DNA from 3 places in the Klebsiella variicola genome. Region 1 is predicted to be linked to each of the others. Evidence: predicted binding sites of a transcription regulator. Region 1 holds the regulator's gene; each other region holds the start of a gene.
The links. The regulator LexA, encoded in region 1, represses DNA repair genes until DNA is damaged. The targets are predictions, from matches to a motif close to TNCTGTATGTACATACAGNA.

Region 1 (7,532 bases):
ACGCCATCTCTTTCGAACAGGCCGCGGCATCGTTCCTGAAAGGATTGACGGTGTGGTATCTGCTGCGCAAAACCTATGAAATTAAGCCTAATGAAGTATTCCTGTTTCACGCGGCCGCCGGCGGCGTGGGGCTGATTGCCTGTCAGTGGGCGAAAGCGCTGGGCGCGAAACTTATCGGCACCGTCGGCAGCGCGCAGAAAGCGCAGCGTGCCAAAGAGGCTGGCGCCTGGCAGGTAATTAACTATCGCGAAGAGCAAATCGTGGAGCGACTCAAGGCGCTTACCGACGGTAAGAAAGTGGCCGTGGTCTACGACTCGGTGGGGAAAGATACCTGGGAAGCCTCTCTGGACTGCCTGCAGCGACGCGGCCTGATGGTCAGCTTTGGCAACTCCTCCGGCCCGGTGACCGGCGTCAATCTGGGGATCCTGAATCAGAAAGGTTCTCTGTACGTCACCCGCCCATCGCTGCAGGGCTATATCACCAACCGGGAAGAGCTGGCGGAAGCCTGCAGTGAACTGTTTTCACTGATCGCCAGTGGGGTAATCAAAGTGGACGTGCCCGAGAGTCAGACCTATCCGCTGACCGAGGCCCGTCGGGCGCATGAAGTTCTGGAAAGCCGGGTAACTCAGGGGTCTAGTCTGCTGCTGCCGTAAGCGGACAAAGGGACAAAAGTTTAGGGCTTCCACCTGGGAAGCCCTTACTTTTTTTTAGTTCGGCTGTATGTAGGGTACAGCGCGATGAATTCGTTAACGCGCTAATAGTGACAGATTTGCTCAGTAATGCCTACGCGGTTGTCTGCAAAATTGTTCAGGTTGTGACAGACCCCTCAATACCTTAGTAACGCCAACGGTTATTGTCGCGATAAGCGTTTCCGTTCGGGGATTTCAGCGCCCGAATAATCCACACCACCACCACGGCCAGCAGCAGCCACGGCAGTAATTTGATCATCAAGGCAAACAACCCGCCGACGAACATCAGCGCGGTAGCGGCCACGATAGCCGCGATAATCCCCAGCAGCGATACGCCGGTCACCAACAGCATGACAAAAAATCCAATGACAAATAGCAGTTCCAGCATGGTTCTCTCCCCAACGAATGAATACTTCACTCTGCAGGTATTACAAAAAGCATGCCAAACATAAACATTTGACTTTAAAAGAAAACGCCCCGCGTCAGTGCGCGAGGCGTGGTCAATTTCACCAGGTTTTCGTCAGAAATTAACGTTTATCGGCCACCAGCTTCAGCGCATGCTCCAGCACCGCAATATCGGCGCCGGCTTTATGCGCGTTCTCGCTCAGGTAGCGACGCCACTGGCGAGCGCCGGGGATGCCCTGAAACAGCCCCAGCATATGGCGGGTAATATGGCCCAGATAGGTGCCATTGCTGAGCTCGCGCTCAATATACGGGTACATGGCTCGCACCACCGCCACCGGATCGGCATCCGCGCCGGCGATGCCGAAAATTTCGCGGTCGACCGAGGCCAGAATACCCGGGTTCTGATAGGCCTCACGCCCGACCATCACCCCATCCATATGCTCAAGCTGCAGTCTGGCTTCGTCCAGCGATTTGATCCCGCCGTTAATCGCCATCGTCAGGTGGGGAAAGTCGCGCTTCAGCTGCCAGACGCGGGGGTAATCCAGCGGCGGGATCTCGCGGTTCTCTTTTGGGCTCAGGCCGGAGAGCCAGGCTTTGCGGGCGTGAATAATAAACATCTCACACTCGCCCTTGCCGGAGACCGTCTCAATGAAATCGCACAGAAACTCATAGCTATCCTGATCGTCAATCCCGATACGGGTTTTCACCGTGACCGGAATCGACACCACATCGCGCATCGCCTTGATGCAGTCGGCCACCAGTGGCGCATTGCCCATCAGACAGGCGCCAAACATCCCATTCTGCACGCGGTCGGAGGGGCAGCCGACGTTGAGATTGATCTCATCGTAGCCACGCGCTTCAGCCAGCTTCGCGCACTGCGCCAGGGCCTGCGGATCGCTGCCGCCGAGCTGCAGAGCAACCGGGTGCTCTTCTTCGCTATAGGCCAGATAGTCACCTTTGCCGTGAATAATCGCCCCCGTGGTCACCATTTCGGTATACAGCAGCGTATGCCGCGACAGCAGCCGCAGGAAGTAGCGGCAGTGTCGGTCAGTCCAGTCGAGCATCGGCGCGATGGAGAAGCGGTGAGCAGGGAAAACAGGTGACGTTGATTCAGGCATCATGGCGAATAAATAAGCATCCGGGTAAAAAGGGGCGCTACTATAGCACAAAGATAAACCACAGGCGCATAGTGCGCCGCGCTTCGCCCCTTCCCCGGGTCGATTACTTTTTCCGCGGCTTGCCGTCGTGTGGACCGAAGAATTGCGGCGGATGGTCAACCCAGCGATCCTGGCGCGTCGCGGCATAGCCTGGATTGAGCGGATAATAGATGCGGTTGTATTTCTTGTTGGCCTCGCCCACCACCAGCAGACGAACCTCCTGCTCGGTGTTATTGAGAAAAGTGTGGCAGATACCGGTACCCGCGGGAAAACCCACGCTGTCCCCTGGCTCCAGCTTCCAGAGATAGCCGTTTATCCACACTTCCGGATAGCCCTCCAGCACGTAGATGAACTCTTCCTCATCGCTCTCCGCGTGCGGGTACGAGGTGCGCCGCCCGGGCGGCAGTCGCTCGTGGTGGATCCCCAGCCGGTTGAGACGTAAACCGCGCCCCAGCGGCGCGCCAATCGAAAAACGCTCCGGGCTGTCGGGATAAGTGGCATCGTCGGGCCCTTCCAGTTCGCGCCAGTGGCGAATGCAATCAGGTCGTTTCATCGTTTTCTCCCGAAAATGAGACACTTCAGATATAGCATACCCAGGGTCATGCGTGTTGCGATTAAATCGGGCAGGACGGTTTTAGCGATCGACTAAGGCGTAGTCTGCACGAAAGTCAGCGGCCAGCACCCGGAACTGGCGCAGGTACCGACAATCTGAAGTATGACCCGTATCACCTGCCGGCTCTCGGTGTTTTCTGAGGAACGTGATAAAGTAACAGATTCAAATTCACGCAACCCGAGGATGCTCATGGATAAGACCCCTTCGCAAGAGATGTTAGCGCATGCTGAAAAGCTATGCGCGCAGCGCGGCGTACGCCTGACCCCACAGCGTCTGGAGGTGTTGCGCCTGATGAGCCTGCAACAAGGGGCGATCAGCGCCTACGATCTGCTGGATCTCCTGCGTGACAAAGAGCCGCAGGCTAAACCGCCGACGGTTTACCGCGCGCTGGAGTTTTTACTCGAGCAGGGCTTTGTTCATAAGGTTGAATCGACCAACAGCTATGTGCTGTGCCATCTCTTTGACCAGCCGACCCATAGCTCAGCCATGTTTATCTGTGACCGCTGTGGCGTGGTGAAGGAAGAGGCGGCGGAAGGGGTGGAAGATATCATGCATACGTTAGCGGCCAGAATGGGCTTTGCCCTGCGCCACAACGTGATTGAAGCTCACGGCCTTTGTGCAGACTGCGTGGAAGTCGAAGCCTGCAGCACGCCGGGACACTGCCAGCACGACCATTCCATTCAGCTGAAAAAGAAAGCCCGCTGAGCGTCAGCCGCAGCGGGAAACAGGGTTAACGGCGCATCCTTACGCCATTCAGACAGGCACTAACACAAATGCTTTATTCTTTGAGCCACGGAACGCTACCAGCGGTAGTCGTTTTTATGCTCCCAGTCTGAGACTTCTTTCTCAGCCTGATCCTTCGCATAGCCGTACCGTTCCTGAATTTTACCGACCAGCTGATCGCGCTTACCTTCGATCACGGTCATATCATCATCGGTAAGTTTGCCCCACTGTTCCTTGGCTTTACCTTTCAACTGTTTCCAGTTACCGCCGATTTCGTCTTTATTCATGATAACGTCCTCATCATTCGGTGGGTTTACAGCCCGTTTTGTACCGGACATGGTATTAACTATAGATGAGAATGCTGGTACCGATTCGTTATTCGGAATTTTTAACCATCATACCGATGGGTAAGGCTGAGGCGATTTTCCCGGCTTGCGCTACGCTGAGCCGGGCTACTGAGTTGCCCCGGTAAGCGGCGCGCAACCGCGGGAATTCATAGATGGCCGTGATGAACGGCAATGACTAGCTAAACCAGGTGCCGTGTCGCCAGTGGCGACGCCAGATCAGCGCCAGAGACAGGCCGCGCAGGGCGAGGAACACCGCCAGCGCCAGCCACAGACCGTGGTTACCGAGCAGCGGGACCGAAAGCAGCGTTACAGCAAACCCCGCCGCGGCGACCGCCATGCTGTTCCGCATCTCCGCGCCGCGTGTGGCGCCGATAAACATGCCGTCCAGCAGATAGCACCAGACGCCCACCACCGGCAGGATGGCCTGCCAGATCAGATAGCGATCGGCCAGCTGCTGCAGAGAAGGCAGCGAGGTTAACAACGCGATGATGTACTCCCCCGCCAGGCTATAAATCAGGGCAAACGCCAGCGCCACCATGCCAGACTGCCGGCAGGCCGCCCGCCAGACTTCCAGCAGCTGGCTGCCGTCGCGCGCGCCGTAGGCCTGGCCGGAGTGGGCCTCCACGGCATAGGCAAAACCATCCAGCGCATAGGCGGTAAAGGTCAGCATGGTCATCAGTACCGCATTGACCGCCACAATGTCGCTGCCCAGACGCGCGCCGTACACGGTCAGCGCGCCAAAGCACAGCTGTAGCAGCAGGGAACGCAGCATGATGTCCCGATTCAACGCCAGCAGACGGCGCAGATCCCCGCGCCAGGCGTTTTTCAGCATTGCCAGCGACACGCCGCGCAGCGTCAGCACCCGCTTCGCCATCATCAGGCCAATAATGAGAGTGGCGTACTCCGCGGTGACCGTGGCCAGCGCAGCCCCCTGGACGTTCATCCGCAGGCCCATCACCAGCCACAGGTCGAGCACAATATTCAACAGATTACCGACCACCAGCAGAATCACCGGCGCCCGTGCGTACTGGACTCCCAGCAGCCAGCCGAGCAGCACCAGGTTGGCCAGCGAAGCGGGGGCGCTGAGCCAGCGAATTTCAAGGAACCGCCGTGCCTGCTCAAGCACCGCCTCACTGCCGCCAACAATATGCAGAGCGAGGTTAATCAGCGGCAGGCGAAACAGGATGATGAGAACCCCGGCGCCCAGCGCCAGGGCCAGCGGCTGCACCAGCGCCCGCGCCAGTCGCAGCGGATCTTTGGCACCCCAGGCCTGAGCGGTGAGCCCGGTGGTGCTCATGCGCAAAAACAGCAGCAGCATGAAGAGGAAACTGGTAGCCGTCGCCCCAACCGCGACGCCGCCGAGGTATACCGGGCTGTCAAGATGGCCGATCACCGCGGTATCCACCAGCCCCAGCAGCGGGACGGTGATATTGGAGAAAATCATCGGGATCGCAAGGCGCCACAGCGCTTTATCGGCAGCGTTGAGCAGCATGTTCGGAGACCTGATTGAGGACAAACGTCGCAGCGTCATGCATCAGATGACGCTGCGCAGGGGCAGGCGTTACAGCCATTCTCCATTACGGATCACGCCAACGGCCAGACCCTCAATGGTAAAACTCTGCTGACGCAGATCGACAACGATAGGGGTAAATTCGCTGTTTTCCGGCAACAGTTCGACGACGTTACCCTGCTTTTTCAGGCGCTTCACCGTCACTTCGTCGTCAATGCGCGCTACCACCACCTGGCCGTTACGCACGTCCTGGGTTTTGTGGACCGCCAGCAGATCGCCATCAAGGATACCGATGTCTTTCATCGACATGCCGCTGACGCGCAGCAGGAAATCCGCGTTGGGTTTAAACATCGACGGGTCGACCTGATAGTGCCCCTCAATGTGCTGCTGCGCCAGCAGCGGCTCGCCGGCGGCGACGCGGCCGATCAGCGGCAGGCCATGTTCTTCTTCCGTCAGCAGGCGGATACCGCGAGAAGCACCGGAGACGATCTCGATCGCGCCTTTACGCGCCAGCGCTTTCAGGTGTTCTTCCGCCGCGTTTGGGGAACGGAACCCCAAGCGCTGAGCAATTTCCGCACGCGTCGGCGGCATGCCCGTCTGGCTGATATGATCCCGAATGAGATCAAACACCTCTTGCTGCCTGGTCGTTAACGCTTTCATTCCGCCCCCTGGGTGTATATACAGTTATGCTGTGAGTATATACAGCTACCGGTGATTTTGGAACCACATGGCACACAAAAATCGGCAGATTGTTTATATTTTGCGAGGCTTAGCGAAGAACGTTAATGATAATGGCTCCACAGCAGCGTTCCCCAGGTGATCAGTGCGATGATAATCGCCAGCAGGACCGCCGCCGATCCCATGTCTTTGGCGCGCCCTGAAAGCTCATGATATTCCGAGCCTATACGGTCCACGACCGCCTCAATCGCGCTGTTGAGAATTTCGACTATCATCACTAGCAGGACCGACCCAATCAGCAATACGCGGGTAATGGCGTCGACGTCCAGCCAGCAGGCTATCGCGACGGCCACGATGGCGGCGATACCTTCCTGACGAAACGCGGCCTCGTTGATCCACGCTGCGCGAAATCCTTTCCAGGAGTAACCTGCCGCCTTAATGATTCGGGTTAACCCGGTGGTATTATTGGCCATCACAAAACCTTTTTACGTAAATGACGTCGATGAGTGTACGCGTTTGCCGCGTGGTAACGGAAATTTTGCCCACTTTCTGTTATTCTTGCCGCGCATTTGCATGATTAACCAGAGGCTTCACATCGTTTATGTCCGGCTGGCAACGAATTTACTATAAATTACTGAATTTACCATTACGGGTGCTGGTAAAAAGCAAGTCTATTCCGGCAGAGCCTGCCCAGGAATTAGGACTCGATACCTCGCGTCCGGTCATGTACGTCCTGCCCTATAATTCCAAGGCGGACCTGCTGACGCTGCGCGCCCAATGCCTGGCGCATGATTTACCCGACCCGCTTGAACCGCTGGAGATCGACGGCGCGCTGCTGCCGCGTTACGTATTCATCCACGGTGGGCCGCGCGTGTTTACCTATTACACGCCAAAAGAAGAGTCCATCAAGCTGTTCCACGACTACCTCGATCTGCACCGCAACCATCCGGACCTCGATGTGCAAATGGTGCCGGTTTCGGTCATGTTCGGCCGCTCGCCGGGTCGTGAGAAAGGAGAAGTCAATCCGCCGCTGCGGATGCTGAACGGCATTCAGAAATTTTTCGCCGTCTCCTGGCTCGGCCGCGACAGTTTCGTGCGTTTCTCGCCTTCCGTGTCGCTGCGTCGCATGGCGGATGAGCACGGTACCGATAAGATCATCGCCCAGAAGCTGGCTCGCGTCGCCCGGATGCACTTTGCCCGCCAGCGCCTGGCCGCCGTCGGCCCGCGTCTGCCGGCCCGCCAGGATCTGTTTAATAAACTGCTGGCCTCGAAAGCGATTGCCCGCGCGGTGGAAGACGAAGCGCGCAGCAAGAAAATTTCGCATGAGAAGGCTCAGCAGAACGCTATCGCGCTGATGGAAGAGATTGCCGCGAACTTCTCGTACGAGATGATCCGCCTGACCGACCGCAT
Region 2 (7,532 bases), 1.9 Mb from region 1:
ATGCTTTTCTGGCCACCCTCGACGCCGGGCAGCAGGTCATCATTCCCGCCCCCTACTGGGTCTCGTATCCGGATATGGTCTCTCTGGCCGATGGCGAACCGGTGATTGTGCCCTGTGATGAACAAAACGGCTGGAAGCTGACGCCGGAACAACTGGCCGCCGCCCTCACCCCATCAACGCGCTGGCTGATCCTCAACTCGCCGGGCAACCCGACGGGGGCGATTTACAGCGAGCAGGAACTGCGTGCCCTGGCTACGGTGCTGGCGGATTACCCACAGGTGCTGGTGATGGCCGACGATATTTACGAGCCGCTGCGCTATGACAATATCCCTTTTACCACTTTTGCCCAGGCCGCCCCGCAGATGGTTTCACGTACCCTGACGGTAAACGGTGTGTCCAAAAGCCACGCCATGACCGGCTGGCGTCTGGGCTATGCGGGAGGGCCGCAATGGCTGATTGCCGCCATGCAGATCCTGCAATCACAAAGCACCTCCAACCCCAGCAGTATTTCGCAGGCTGCGGCGGTCGCAGCGCTTAACCACTCAGCCAATTTCTTCGACGGCTGGCTCAACGTGTTAGATAAACGCCGCCAGCAGGTGCTGGGAATGATTGCCGCCACCGATGGCCTGAGCGCCACCGCTCCCCAGGGGGCATTCTATGTGTTTGCTAACTGCCAGGCGCTCATGGGCCGGATGACCCCTGGCGGCGAAATCCTTCGCAACGACAGCGCGCTGGCGAACTGGCTATTAGAACAAACCCAGGTGGCCGTTTTACACGGCTCCGCGTTTGGAATGCCGGGGTATTTGCGTATTGCGTATGCGATAGAAGATGGCCTGCTAACCCAAGCCTGCCAGCGGATAGCGGGCGCCTGCGCGCAATTGCGTTAAAAGCGTGTGGTGGCGCAGCGGCTACCCACGCGGCGGCAAACCACGCTCGGTCTGAAAAATGCCGTGCTTATCGCCTACCTTGCCGATAAGCACGTTGTCATCATGATAGCTCACCGGGTAATAGCGACGTTCTCTTTCCCGGTTTTCCACTCCACCGTTGCGGCCACTACCGCACGCGGCAGGAATAGCATCCTGCGCATAGCTAATAATAAAGCAACCTCCCTGCAGCTGAATTTATACCAGACCCACAAAATAGATTTTCGTTATTTTGTTAATGCTATAAAAAACACAATGCTAACAGCTATCCCCGAATGTTGAACACGTGCAAGGTTTCAGAAATTATGATATAGTTCGCGCTTTAATGGATAGTGATTAAGGTTGAAATATTGAAAACGGCCAATTTTTCTGAGTTGATAAAAATAGCTGCGCTACAACTGTTCAGAGAAAAAGGGTTTAGCAATGTCTCAACCCGTGATTTGACGCAGAAAATGAATATTTCCAGAAGTCATATCTATCACTATTATCGAGACTGGGAAACGCTCAAGAAATCCACTATTCAGTATATGTTTGAAAATGACATACAAGAATGTCATGCGTTTTTAAACGCGTCAGAAAAAATGAGCGCTAGTGAAAGAGTAAACCTCTATATCAGAACGCTGTTACCCGATGCACCTTCGGCACACTGGCTGCTCTACCTTGAACTATGGCCAATGGCAGCACGCGATGCGGATTATGCTAAATTAGTGCACGATCACTCCCTGCAATGGATCACTATTCTTGAAGGCATCATTAGCGTAGGGATGCAGGAAGGCGAGTTCCTTGCGGAAAACGCCGCTACCTCAGCCAGACAAATAAACACATTAATTGATGGGTATTCCAGCTTGCTGATCCTCGATTATTCAGAAGACAGACGCAGCATTTTTCTTAATGAAATATCTGAGCTTGCCTTTAAAATACTTAAAAAAGATTTCTGAGTGGGTGAAGCAAGGTAGCGTATCAGTTAACCCTTTTTTATATTGAGATAACTTAAAATACGCTGCATTTTACTTTCTGCCGTCGTATTCCCTGGCGCAGCGCTGTCTATCCAGGTCTCATCGGCTTCAGGATGCGGACCTGACAGGATGATGTTTCCCTTACCATACCGGTACTTACCAATGGCGATATCTCCATTCTTGTAGTAAGCGATCGGCTGGAATCCAGTACTTGAGATACTACTGTTGAGATAAGGCCCATCCTGGTAGTAAAAAGGCTCTTGTTTATTATTCCATGTCAGTTGCAGGGTATAATCGCCTTCATCAACGGCCTGCGAACCGGGTCTCCCCACCTCTGATTCTAAAGGCGCATCAATAAGCCCTATCCAGTCTTTGTCGGCAAGATAGGCTCCCATACAAAGACCAAGAAAGGATTTGCCACTTTTCACAAAATTGCGGATAGCCTCTGCCCCTTCATCACCCAGGGCTTGATAAGAGCCGGGTATATCCTGACCGCCGCCAGGTTGAATATAGAGATCGAATTTTTTCAGTGTTTGCGCATTTAATTTCAGCTTTTCTTTTTCGCCAACATAAGAGATGTGCAGAGGCAGGCCTGTCGCGACCAGCGATTTTACCACCATTTCAGAACAGCCTGGGCACCCGGCCTCCCCGCGATAAACAGCGACATTATAACTCTCTGATTGCGAGGGCTTTGCCAGCACCGATGCGGTGAAAAAGGCGAAAGAAAAGGCAACCGTTAGTATTTTTGCTTTTTTAAGTCTGGTGCCCTGGAAAAAAATTTTCATGTCAGTAGATCCCCTGGTTATGTAGTGTCATGGTTAATCACAGCGTATCACTTTTGGATCCCGCAGATGATGACAATAAATTAGAGCGATTGCTCAAATTTATCCTCAACATCAAATTTGTCAAGCCGTTTTAGTTAAAATAAATAATATTTATTTATTCTGTAAGGTAAAGGCGACAATATTTTATAAATATCTTTTAATGAGATATTCTCATATCTTATTGCCTTCTCAATAACATTAAATACCGAAGAGAGGGTGAAAAAAGAGTCGATCATGCTCCATGTAATACAGCGGTCGTCTTACCGGGCAAACGTCAACATTGGCGTACTGGTCGCGCTACACAGCGATGGCAGTTCAGCAACAACACCACATGGCATGTTTTACATAAATCATCATTATATTCATGCAGTTATAAAAACAACGTCACGTGCGCCTTGATCCATCAGCACATTCAATAATACTGTATATAAAAACAGTATTCGAGGATCGATACCATGCAGTTTACTCGGCCAACTGAGATTTCGCCCCCACTCATGCTCCCCCTCTTCTCCGAGAGGGTGCCCTGCGGATTTCCCAGCCCCGCTCAGGATTATGTTGAGGACAGGCTGGATCTCAATAAATTATTGATAAAACATCCGAGTGCTACCTACTTCATCAAAGTCAGCGGAGAGTCTATGCGTGATGCCGGCATCAGTGATGGAGACCTTTTAGTGGTTGACCGCTCACTGTCTGCCGTACATGGTGATATCGTCATTGCGGCTATCGCAGGTGAATTCACCGTGAAAGAACTTCGCACTCATCCTTTTTTACAGCTAGTGCCCCACAATCGCGATTACGCTTCCATTTCGTTTCATAATGCCGAAGAGTTAGAAATATTTGGCGTGGTCATTTTTAGCATTAAAGCGCATAAATAATTATGTTTGCCCTCGTCGATGTCAATAACTTCTATACTTCTTGTGAAACGGTTTTTCGCCCTGATTTAAAGGGGAAGCCTGTTGTGGTCGTGTCCAATAACGATGGTTGCATTATTTCTCGCTCTGCCGAAGCAAAATCCCTCGGTATAAAAAATGGCGAACCTTTCTTTAAAATAAAAAATAACCCTTATTATTCCAGTGTTCATTTTTTCAGTTCTAACTATGCGCTTTATGCCGACCTCAGTGACCGTGTTATGCAAACGCTCACGGCAATGTCTCCGTCAATAGAAATCTACTCCATCGATGAAGCCTTTATTAATTTATCCGGAGTAATGAATTGCGTCCCCTTATCCACCTTCGGCCATGAAATAAGAACTAACGTATTGAAAAATACTGGCTTAACGGTGGGCGTAGGTATTGCGCAAACCAAGACATTAGCCAAGCTCGCTAACCATGCCGCCAAGACATGGCGCGGCACTGGCGGCGTTGTCGACTTATCCAATATTGTGCGCCAACGCAGGCTACTCGCCCTTGTCCCTGTTGAAGAGGTCTGGGGCGTTGGGCGAAAAATGAGTAAAAAACTTAATTTAATGGGTATTAATACCGCTCTGGATCTGGCTGAAAGCTCATTATGGGTCATAAAAAAGCACTTCAATGTGGTGCTGGAAAGGACCGTTCGCGAACTGCGTGGTGAGCCATGTTTTGAGCTACAAGAATTTTCCCCAACAAAACAACAGATTATTTGTAGTCGCTCTTTTGGCAACCGGGTAACGCAGTATTCAGATATGCATCAAGCCATTTGCGCCTATGCTGAGCGAGCAGCAGAAAAATTACGCAGTGAGCATCAATTTTGCCGCTTCGTTAGCGTATTTGTCCGGACGAGTCCGCACGCCGTTAATGAAACATATTATGGCAATCAAGCGTCAATGAGGTTATTAACGCCATCGAATGATACCCGTGACATTATAAATTGTGCCACAAACTGCCTGCAGAGAATTTGGATTGATGGTTATCGATATATGAAAGCCGGTGTTATGCTTGCTGATTTCTTCAGTAATGGCATAGCGCAGCTAAACTTATTTGACGATAACGCTCCGCGCAAAAATAGTGCTGCGTTAATGGACGTTATCGACCAATTAAATCAATCCGGGAAAGGAAAGGTCTGGTTTGCCGGTCAGGGGATCGAAAAATCCTGGGCGATGAAGCGTGAAATGCTTTCCCCGGCTTACACCACCCGATATTCAGACCTACCCGTCGCGAAATGAATGTACGCAGGTAATGACATCGCTTCGGGTGAAGGTCACTGCGTTTACCAGGCCTACGCAATCAGCGATAACGCCTTTGCAGCGCGGAAATCCCCTCCGCTCGTCAGTGAGGCCTGCCTGACCGCCGGCGGACGAGGTGCTGCTTTTGCGCGCAGCCCGTCTACCGCACGAGGTTGCGGATGAGCAGCACCGCGGCATTCGCTTGACACTGTACATTAATACAGTAAAACTATCGCCCGCGATCAGCATACAGAGGACAGAAGATGTTTGTGGAACTGATTTATGACAAGCGCAATTTTGCCGGGCTGCCGGGTGCCAGAGAGACCATTCTTAACGAACTGACCAAACGCATGCAGCGCATTTTCCCGGAAGCGGAAGTGCGGGTGAAGCCGATGATGACGCTGCCGGCGATCAACACCGACGCCAGCAAGCATGAAAAAGAACTGATCAGCCGTACGGTGCAGGAGATGTTTGAAGAAGCGGATATGTGGCTCACTGAAGAGTGATGCCGCCCATCGTTGGCGGTGGCCATCTCTTTAAGAGCTTTCCCGGATGTGTCAGAGCTGCGGGCAACAGTACAATAGCGGCGGTTGCAGACTGGCAATGCAACCTTCGCTCACCTGCTGGCTCTTGCATACGGCCAGCAGGTGAGCCCTACCAGCCCCCCTCATCGCCTCACAGCGTCTCCGGTAGCGCCGCCATTATCCGATCCACCAGCTCGCGATGCTGATGGACCTTCCCGCATTTAACAATGATCTGCCTGGCGTTGTCATAGCCCGGGGCCCACAGCCGGTTATTGAGCAGAACGTCCTTATAGACCGCGATCAGCGGTTTGTTCCACGCCGCCGCCATATGCACCACCGAGGTGTCCGGAGAGATAATCAGCTCCGCCTGGGCAATCAGCGCCATCGCATGGTGCAGCGTGTTAAACGGATTAATCACCACCTCCGGCGGCAGCGAGATGCGGATCTCACGCCGGTGATCGAGCAGAATAACCGCCAGCCCCGGATGGCGAGCCCGCAGCTTGTCGAGCAGTTCGGCCAGCTGCGTCTGGGAGAGACTCCGGTCGGCATGGCCGGCAAAAATATTAATCACTACCGCTTTTCCGCTCAGCGACGCCAGATACTGCGCCACCTCCTGCATAATCGGCCCGGGCACCGCCAGGTCGTAAGTGTCCAGAGCGCGGGTGTCCAGTTGGAGATAGTCGGCGATCAACGCGAACGTCTTCGTTACGTGCCAGCGCTGGCAGTCAAAATCAAAAGAGTGAGAGTAATGTTTAATCGATGGCCATTTATTAAACCCGAGTACTGATTTGGCTTTTATTTGTCGAAAAAGCCGCAGGCGATGCACGGGAATATCGAACAGCGAAGGGTCAATAATAATATCGTACTTATTATTAGCCAGTTCATTAATGACGTCGCGGGGAACGTTATGGTTAAATTTACGCAAAAAATCAGCGGAATTGACCGGCTCAGCCTCATAAATATGGCGGATCCGCGGGTTATAGCGCATCACCTGGCTGTTAGAGGTCGTCAGTAGAAAATCAACGATATAACCTGACTGATGCAGGCATTTTACCAGCGCGGAATCCACCACCACATCGCCGATCGCCCCCTCATTACGCATGAGTAAGACAGTTTTCGCGGACGATAAATCCACCGGCTGACAGCGTCGGCGGTCCCAGAGCGCTTTCGCCACTCCCACCCGCAGGGCATTACGTACTTTCTTAGTAAAGTAATTCCGCCGTCTGTTGAGCTCCCTTATTTTATTAAACTTCTTGCGTGGGGAACCCTGCATGGTTGCATCGTGCATCATCCTAACCTCATTACGGCAATTATTAATATTCTGTGTCGTCCGATAGAGACTGAGCGAAATAAAAAAAGTTCGATTGAAAATGAAAATCATTCTTTTTTTTATTTACAAAACTCATCTGCTGCGCCTGCGAGATTGCACCACAGCACTGTGAAGCAATAATGAGCGAATGGTGAATTTCCCGGCCCACCGTTGGCAGGCTGACGCAACAGCGCTAAGCTGGCGGCTTGATGATGTCAGGAGGACGCTATGCTTGAAGCAGTAGAAGGTAATATCCACCAGCGCCTGTGCGCGCTGCTCGACGAACACCAGGCGCGCTACCGGGTGATGGCGCACGACGCGGTCGGTCAGTGCGAAGCCGTCTCGGCGATCCGCGGCACCGCGCTTGGCCAGGGCGCAAAAGCGCTAGTCTGTAAAGTAAAAGGAAACGGCGTCAACCAGCATGTGCTGGCGATCCTCGCCGCCGATCAGCAGGCCGATCTCGCCAGCCTGGCCCGACATATCGGCGGAAGCAAAGCCTCGCTGGCCAGTCCGGCGGAAGTGGATGCCCTCACCGCCTGCGTGTTCGGCGCCATTCCCCCCTTCAGCTTCCATCCGGCGCTGCGGCTGGTGGCCGACCCGCTGCTGTTTGAGCGCTTTCCACAAATCGCCTTTAACGCCGGACGCCTGGATCGGTCGATCATTCTCGATACCGAGGATTATTTACATATCGCCCGACCGGAGATCGCGACCTTTCGCCGCCTTAGCTAACCGGGCATCCGCCCTGATTTTCGCCGCATGGCGTGAAAATCCTGTTTATTCACGCCACGATGCGTAGAGTAAGCGGGATATTTTTTGGCTTTCTTTTTTTGGCAAGGACCTCTGTACATGTTTGATA
Region 3 (7,532 bases), 1.4 Mb from region 1:
GCGGCGGGAAACCCTGGCCGCCCGCATCCGTCAGTTCCGTGCAGGGATGGGCGATGTGTCGCTGGGGCTGACCGATTCCGTCAGCGCGATCCAGCCGCTGATCGTCGGCGATAACGCGCGAGCGCTGAGCCTGGCCTGCCGTCTGCGCGAGGCCGGCTGCTGGGCGACGGCGATCCGACCACCGACGGTGCCGGTCGGCAGCGCTCGCCTGCGTCTGACCCTGACCGCCGCTCATCAGGCTGAGGACATTAACCGTTTACTGGAGGCGCTGCATGGTCACGGTGAATAAGCAGGCGGTGGCCGCGGCGTTTGGCCGGGCGGCCAGCGGCTATACGCAACATGATGAACTGCAGCGGCGCAGCGCCGATCTGCTGCTGCGCCAGCTGGCGCGCCGCGATTTTGCTCAGGTGCTGGATGCTGGCTGCGGCCCCGGCAGCATGAGCCGCTACTGGCGTGAGGCGGGCAGCGTGGTGACCGCGCTGGATCTCTCCGCCGGCATGCTGGCCCAGGCGCAGCGCCACGACGCCGCGCAGCATTATCTGCAGGGCGATATCGAAGCGCTGCCGCTGCCGGATGGCTGCGTCGATCTGGCATGGAGCAACCTGGCGGTGCAGTGGTGCGACGATCTGCGCGCGGCGATCGGCGAGCTGTGCCGGGTGGTGCGGCCCGGCGGGCGGGTGGCGTTTACCACGCTGCTGGCCGGATCGCTGCCGGAGCTCAATCAGGCGTGGCAGGCTATCGACGACCGGCCACATGCCAACCGTTTTCTCAGCGAACCGGCGGTAAGGGCCGCACTGAGCGGCCTGCGCGCCGAAGGCGTCGTTCATCAGATTAGCCTGCCGTTCGCCGATGCGCTGAGCGCTATGCGCTCCCTGAAGGGCATCGGCGCTACCCATTTGCACCAGGGGAGGGCATCCGCCCCGCTTGGCCGCGGCAAACTGCGCGAACTGCAGCTGGCCTGGCCGCAACAGCAGGGTATCTGCCCGCTGACGTATTATCTTTTTACAGGAGTCATTGAACGTGACTAAACGTTTTTTCGTCACCGGAACCGATACTGAAGTCGGGAAAACGGTCGCCAGCAGCGCACTGCTGCAGGCGGCGAACCAGTTGGGTTTTAACACCGCCGGCTATAAACCGGTGGCTTCCGGTAGCGACCTGACCGCACAAGGGTTACGCAATGAAGATGCGCTGGCCCTGCAGCGTAATAGCCGGGTGGCGCTGAGCTATGAACAGGTCAACCCTTATACTTTTGCCGAACCGACCTCGCCGCATATTATTAGCGCCGATGAGGGGCGACCGATTGCCGCGACGACGCTTTCCAGCGGCTTACGCGAACTGGAGCGCCTGGCTGACTGGGTACTGGTGGAAGGGGCCGGCGGCTGGTTTACGCCGCTCTCGGACACCCTGACCTTCGCCGACTGGGCGCAGCAGGAGCAGCTGCCGGTGATTCTGGTGGTGGGGGTCAAGCTCGGCTGTATCAACCATGCGATGCTTACCGCCCAGGCGGTGCGCCAGGCGGGGCTGCCGCTGGCGGGCTGGATCGCCAATGACGTGCAGCCGCCGGGCAAGCGCCATGGCGAATATCTGGCGACGCTGAAAAACCGGTTGGCCGTGCCGTTTCTTGGCGAAATACCGTGGCTTGTCGATATCGCGCAGCGCGACGATCTCGGCCAGTATCTGGATCTCAGCGCGCTGGATCTGGCGTCATCCACTGCGCCAGCAGCGGTTCATCCAGCGCCATAATATCGCCCTCGGCGACATTACGCCCCCGGTGAAGGACACAGAACCGATCCGCCACCCGGCGGATAAAGGGCAGGTGCTGCTCGGCGAGCAGCACCGTCAGACCGATATCGCGATTTAACCGCAGCAGCAATTCCGCCAGCTTTTGCAGGCAGCGCGGCCCTGCGCCGCGTGAGGGTTCGTCAAGGATCAGCAGTCGTGGCTGGACGATCAGCGCCCTGGCCAGCGCCAGCTGGTACTGATCGTCGGCGCTTAGCGAAGCGCCTTTGCGCTGCCGTAGCGCATAGAGTTCGGGAAAATGGTCATAAATTTCGCCGCCGCTGGCGTTAGCCCCGGGTTTCCCGGCCGCCAGGGCAATATGCAGGTTCTCTTCCACGCTGAGCTGGGAAAAGATGCGTTTATCCTGCGGCACGTAGCCGATGCCGATGGCGCTGCGCGACTGAGCGGACAGGGGGGTGAGATCGCACGGCGGGGCGCCAATGTCATGCCAGGTCATCCGACCGCTGGCCACCGGCAGATGGCCGGCAATGCAGTTGACCAGGGTGGTTTTTCCCATTCCCTCGCGTCCCAGTACGCCAATGCACTCTCCCGGGCGTAGTTCAAGATCGACATTCCACAGCGAGTGCTGATTACCGTAAAAATGATTTACTGCCTGTAAATTCAACATGGACGTTTTCTCCTTATCCTGGCGTCAGGGCGACAGAAAGATGCTGCAAAACTCTTGCCAGGAAAAAGAACGCTCGGAAAAAACCGCGAAACGCCGACACCATCGGGCATAGTCAGCGCGGGCGCTGCACTTTTCCGGTGCCCGACGCTAAAGGGTGGTGCAAAAAGCAGCAAAAATCGAGCGGCTTTAAACGGATAGTTATCAAAAATAGTTCGATAAAAATTTTTCGCCGCACGGTTTACAGCGAAAGTCGATTTGCGCCGGGCGGCGGCGGTCTTGGGCTGCAGACAGTTATCCACTATTCCTGTGGATAACCTTGTGCATTAGAGTTAGAAAACCTGCGGTAAGCTAGAGCGTACGCGGCCTGCGGCTGAATTGGCGCGAAAGGCGTCTTTTCGTTAAAGCACTTAAATATCAGCGTGTTATATAAAATCAATGGGTGTAAGAAAAGCGTCATCTACTGCCATAAAACTTTCACCCGTCCGCTTGACAAATGTTAAAAGGTAAAAATTTCTGGGGATAACCCTGCCGGCCGGAGGATTATTCCACCCGGCGCGCGTTTTATGCGCACCATGGCGCCGAAATAAGCCGTTTACTGACGCTATCATAGTAATGTACTGTTTAAATATCCAGTATAATTTGTTGGCAAAAAATGGCCCGGAGGGTAGAATTAAACACCGGCCGCTAAATCCATCTTCAGGTTTTGATCAATGAGTAAATCGTTTGTTCTGCATTCCGCCTTTCGCCCCTCCGGAGACCAACCGGAAGCCATCCGCCGCCTGGAAGAGGGGCTGGAGGATGGGCTCGCGCATCAAACGCTGCTGGGGGTCACCGGCTCCGGTAAAACCTTCACCATCGCCAACGTGATTGCCGACCTGCAGCGGCCGACGATGGTGCTGGCGCCAAACAAAACCCTGGCGGCCCAGCTCTATGGCGAGATGAAAGAGTTTTTCCCGGAGAATGCCGTCGAGTATTTCGTCTCCTACTACGATTACTATCAGCCGGAAGCCTACGTCCCCAGCTCAGATACCTTCATTGAGAAGGACGCCTCGGTAAACGAACATATCGAGCAGATGCGCTTGTCGGCGACCAAAGCGCTGCTCGAGCGGCGCGACGTGGTGGTAGTGGCGTCAGTCTCGGCTATCTACGGCCTCGGCGACCCGGACCTGTACCTGAAGATGATGCTGCACCTGACGGTCGGGATGCTGATTGACCAGCGCGCTATCCTGCGCCGTCTGGCCGAACTGCAGTATACCCGCAACGATCAGGCCTTCCAGCGCGGCACCTTTCGCGTGCGCGGCGAGGTGATCGACGTCTTCCCGGCGGAATCCGACGATATCGCGCTGCGCATTGAGCTGTTTGATGAAGAGGTCGAGCGCCTGTCGCTGTTCGACCCGCTCACCGGCCACGTGGAATCGACGGTGCCGCGCTACACCATTTATCCCAAGACCCACTACGTGACGCCGCGGGAACGCATCGTCCAGGCGATGGAAGAGATCAAGCTGGAGCTGGCGGAGCGGCGCAAGGTTCTGCTGGCCAACAACAAGCTTCTGGAAGAGCAGCGCTTAACCCAGCGTACCCAGTTCGACCTCGAAATGATGAACGAGCTGGGCTACTGCTCGGGCATTGAAAACTACTCGCGCTTCCTTTCCGGTCGCGGGCCCGGCGAGCCGCCGCCCACTCTGTTTGACTATCTGCCGGCAGACGGTCTGCTGGTGATAGACGAATCCCACGTTACGGTGCCGCAGATCGGCGGTATGTACCGGGGCGACCGGGCGCGCAAAGAGACGCTGGTGGAGTACGGTTTCCGCCTGCCGTCGGCGCTGGATAACCGGCCGATGAAGTTTGAAGAATTTGAAGCGCTGGCCCCGCAAACCATCTACGTCTCGGCAACCCCCGGCGCCTACGAGCTGGATAAATCCGGCGGCGAAGTGGTGGATCAGGTGGTGCGGCCGACCGGTCTGCTTGACCCGATCATCGAAGTGCGGCCGGTAGCCACCCAGGTAGACGATCTGTTGTCAGAGATCCGCCTGCGCACGGCCATCAACGAGCGCGTGCTGGTGACCACCCTCACTAAGCGGATGGCGGAGGATTTAACCGAGTATCTTGAGGAGCACGGCGAGCGGGTGCGCTATCTGCACTCGGATATCGACACCGTCGAGCGCATGGAGATTATCCGCGACCTGCGCCTTGGCGAGTTTGACGTGCTGGTAGGGATCAACCTGCTGCGTGAGGGGCTGGATATGCCGGAGGTGTCGCTGGTGGCGATCCTGGATGCCGATAAAGAGGGCTTCCTGCGCTCCGAACGCTCGCTTATCCAGACCATCGGCCGCGCGGCGCGAAACATCAACGGCAAGGCCATCCTTTACGGCGATAAGATCACCCCTTCCATGGCCAAAGCCATTGGCGAGACCGAGCGTCGACGGGAGAAACAGCAGCGTTATAACGAAGAGCATGGCATCGTACCGCAGGGCCTCAACAAGAAAGTGGTGGATATCCTGCAGTTGGGCCAGGGCCTGGCGAAAACTAAAGCCAAAGGGCGCGGTAAAGCGAAGGCCGTTGAGCCTGCCGGGCTTAGCGCCGTGGAGATGACGCCAAAAGCGCTGCAGCAGAAGATCCACGAGCTGGAAGGGCAGATGATGCAGCACGCCCAGAACCTCGAGTTCGAAGAGGCGGCGCAAATTCGCGACCAGTTGCATCAGCTGCGCGAGCTGTTTATCGCCGCCTCCTGAGTCCCGGCGCATACTGCCGGAGTGGGCGTGTGGGGCGTAGTGAAGGCGGGACGCTTCTCTCATTGTCCCGCTACCAGATAGCAAACCTTTGAGAAGAAAAAAGGCCGCATTGCGGCCTTCTTAATGTTTGCTTAATCTCGCCAGGCGACACTAACCTCCCCATGATGAGGATAGCGCCCATGCAAAAAATCAACTTCCGTGAATATCTGGCGGTCGCCACCGCCCTGGTTATTATTGTTGCCTTTTTCCATCAGTGGGTACTGACGTTCTGACCCGCGCGCCGCGGGAATAACACCCACGCGCGGACGCCGGGCCCCGGCTGGCGGTTGTGCAGGAAGAACTGGGCGTCATGCAGCTGAGCAATGCGCGTGACGATGCTCAGTCCGAGGCCTATGCCGCCGTAGCGACTGTCCATGCGCACAAACGCTTTACTGAGTTCGCCGCTTTTCGCCTCATCAATCCCTGGGCCTTCATCTTCCACCGCCATCACCGGCATCAGGCCCGCTTTCACCGACACGCGGATAGTTGACCCTTCCGGGCTGTAGCGGTGAGCATTCTCCACCAGATTGCGCAGGATCACACGGATTAACGTCGCGTCGCCAGAGACGATGGCCTCGCTTTCGACATCCGTCAGCAGCAGCCGCTGCTGACGCTGCGCCAGCATGGTCTCCAGCTCATCCTGCAGCGGTTTGACCACGTCATCCAGCAGCAGCACCTGCTGATAGCTGCCGGCGGAAAAAGACTGTCCGACGCGCGCCAGCTGCAGCAGCTGCGAAATGCTGGTGGTCATCTGGTCGAGGCGCTGGATCAGCGGGTCGACGCCCACGCCGTGCACTTTCGACAGTAGTTCGAGGTGCAACCGCAGGCCGGCCAGCGGGGTACGTAGCTCATGCGCCACGTCGGCGGTAAACAGCCGCTCACGGTCGAGGGTCAGATTGAGACGGGAAACCAGCTGATTCAGGGCGGTGGTCACCGCCGTGACTTCGGGCACCGATTCGCTGAGCACGATGGGGGTGAGGTTGTCCGGCGTGCGGCTCTCCAGCTCGCTTTGCAGTCGGGAGAGCGGGCGGGTGATCTTGCGCACCGCCAGCATGCTGATATACAGCGCCAGGCCAACGATCAACAGGCTCGGCACCAGCAGGCTGGCGACCGCTTCCCGTACCTCATGCTCCACATGTTTCTGGTTATTGTGGCCTTCGATGGCGCTGGCCACCAGCAGCTGGATCTGCTCTTTGCTCTCATGCCATAGCCAGAAGACGCTGATCAGCTGGCAGACCACCAGGATGGCGCCAATGGTCAGCAGCAGCCGGTGGCGCATGGTCCAGGTTTCGGTTGCAAACAGAGCCATGGTCTATTCCGTGTCGATGTGGTTAGCCAGCATATAGCCAAAACCCCTGACGGTGCGGATCCGCGATTTGCCAATCTTTTCGCGCAGGTTATGAATATGCACCTCAAGGGTATTGGTCGCCGGCTCGTTGTCCCAGCTGTAGATGTCGTTGTAGAGGATTTCACGATGCACCGGGCTACCGGCTTTCATCATCAGCCGCGACAGCAGGGCATACTCTTTTGGCGTCAATTCCAGCGCCGTCTCACCCAGCCATACCAGGCGGCGGGTGACGTTGAGGCGCAGATCGCCGACGCTGATTTCGTTATCGCCCTGGTTATTATGCCGGCGGAGCAGGGCGCGAATGCGCGCATTCAGCTCTTCCAGGGCAAAGGGTTTCACCAGATAGTCATCCGCGCCGGTATCGAGACCGCTAATGCGATCCTCAAGCGTATCGCGGGCGGTGAGGATCAGCACCGGCTGGGTCATCTTCTCCCGCCGCATACGGGTGAGAAAATGCAGACCGTCTTCATCCGGCAGGCCGAGGTCGAGTACGATCAGGCTGTAGTGATTGCTGGCCAACGATAGCGCCGCTTCGTGCGCTGTGGAGACGCCGTCGCATACGTATCCTTCACTTTGCATCGCCAGAATCAACCCCTGCAACAGCAGCGCATCGTCTTCAATGACTAAGATTTTCATCAACCAGCCTCTCTACATGGCGTTAAAATATCATCTGCTGCCTGGTACTCGTGGGTGCTGACGCCGAGCAGGCCGAGCAGGGTGGAGAACAGATTATCTTGTGAATAATCCTTCGTCTTGGCCTGTTGTTGCAAACACTGGCTGGAGACACCGTAACGTTGCTGGTAATCCGGCGACAGCCACAGCAGCATGGGCACGTGTTTTTGCGTATCCGGCGCAATTGAGTACGGCAGACCATGCAAATAGACGCCATCTTCACCCAGCGATTCGCCGTGGTCTGACAAATAAACCAGGCTAGTGGTAAATTTATCCTGTTTGGATTGCAGTAATTTTATCGCTTTATCAACAACATAGTCGACATACAGAATGG

Region 2: umuD (translesion error-prone DNA polymerase V autoproteolytic subunit) is a predicted target of LexA. The motif match lies at 3,123-3,142, and genes of this name have one in related genera.
Region 3: uvrB (excinuclease ABC subunit UvrB) is a predicted target of LexA. The motif match lies at 3,023-3,042, and genes of this name have one in related genera.

The regions. Positions count from the first base shown of each region.
Region 1 covers NZ_CP010523.2:5,176,096-5,183,627, forward strand. The annotation lists gene SP68_RS24155 (quinone oxidoreductase) at 1-653, shown strand, start outside; gene pspG (envelope stress response protein PspG) at 835-1,077, opposite strand; gene dusA (tRNA dihydrouridine(20/20a) synthase DusA) at 1,217-2,215, opposite strand; gene SP68_RS24170 (cupin domain-containing protein) at 2,316-2,804, opposite strand; gene zur (zinc uptake transcriptional repressor Zur) at 3,054-3,569, shown strand; gene SP68_RS24180 (CsbD family protein) at 3,665-3,874, opposite strand; gene dinF (MATE family efflux transporter DinF) at 4,110-5,426, opposite strand; gene lexA (transcriptional repressor LexA) at 5,496-6,104, opposite strand; gene SP68_RS24195 (diacylglycerol kinase) at 6,227-6,595, opposite strand; gene plsB (glycerol-3-phosphate 1-O-acyltransferase PlsB) at 6,724-7,532, shown strand, end outside.
Region 2 covers NZ_CP010523.2:3,320,491-3,328,022, forward strand. The annotation lists gene SP68_RS15630 (pyridoxal phosphate-dependent aminotransferase) at 1-887, shown strand, start outside; gene SP68_RS15640 (TetR/AcrR family transcriptional regulator) at 1,274-1,861, shown strand; gene SP68_RS15645 (BPL-N domain-containing protein) at 1,888-2,664, opposite strand; gene umuD (translesion error-prone DNA polymerase V autoproteolytic subunit) at 3,159-3,578, shown strand; gene umuC (translesion error-prone DNA polymerase V subunit UmuC) at 3,581-4,843, shown strand; gene SP68_RS15660 (DinI family protein) at 5,107-5,349, shown strand; gene SP68_RS15665 (glycosyltransferase family 9 protein) at 5,519-6,655, opposite strand; partial or broken gene SP68_RS28930 (hypothetical protein) at 6,650-6,809, shown strand; gene SP68_RS15670 (YbaK/prolyl-tRNA synthetase associated domain-containing protein) at 6,905-7,405, shown strand; gene SP68_RS15675 (DUF441 domain-containing protein) at 7,523-7,532, shown strand, end outside.
Region 3 covers NZ_CP010523.2:3,806,479-3,814,010, reverse strand. The annotation lists gene bioF (8-amino-7-oxononanoate synthase) at 1-289, shown strand, start outside; gene bioC (malonyl-ACP O-methyltransferase BioC) at 273-1,028, shown strand; gene bioD (dethiobiotin synthase) at 1,021-1,743, shown strand; gene SP68_RS17850 (ABC transporter ATP-binding protein) at 1,685-2,407, opposite strand; partial or broken gene SP68_RS26785 (hypothetical protein) at 2,497-2,706, opposite strand; gene uvrB (excinuclease ABC subunit UvrB) at 3,118-5,139, shown strand; gene pmrB (two-component system sensor histidine kinase PmrB) at 5,390-6,487, opposite strand; gene pmrA (two-component system response regulator PmrA) at 6,491-7,162, opposite strand; gene eptA (phosphoethanolamine transferase EptA) at 7,162-7,532, opposite strand, start outside.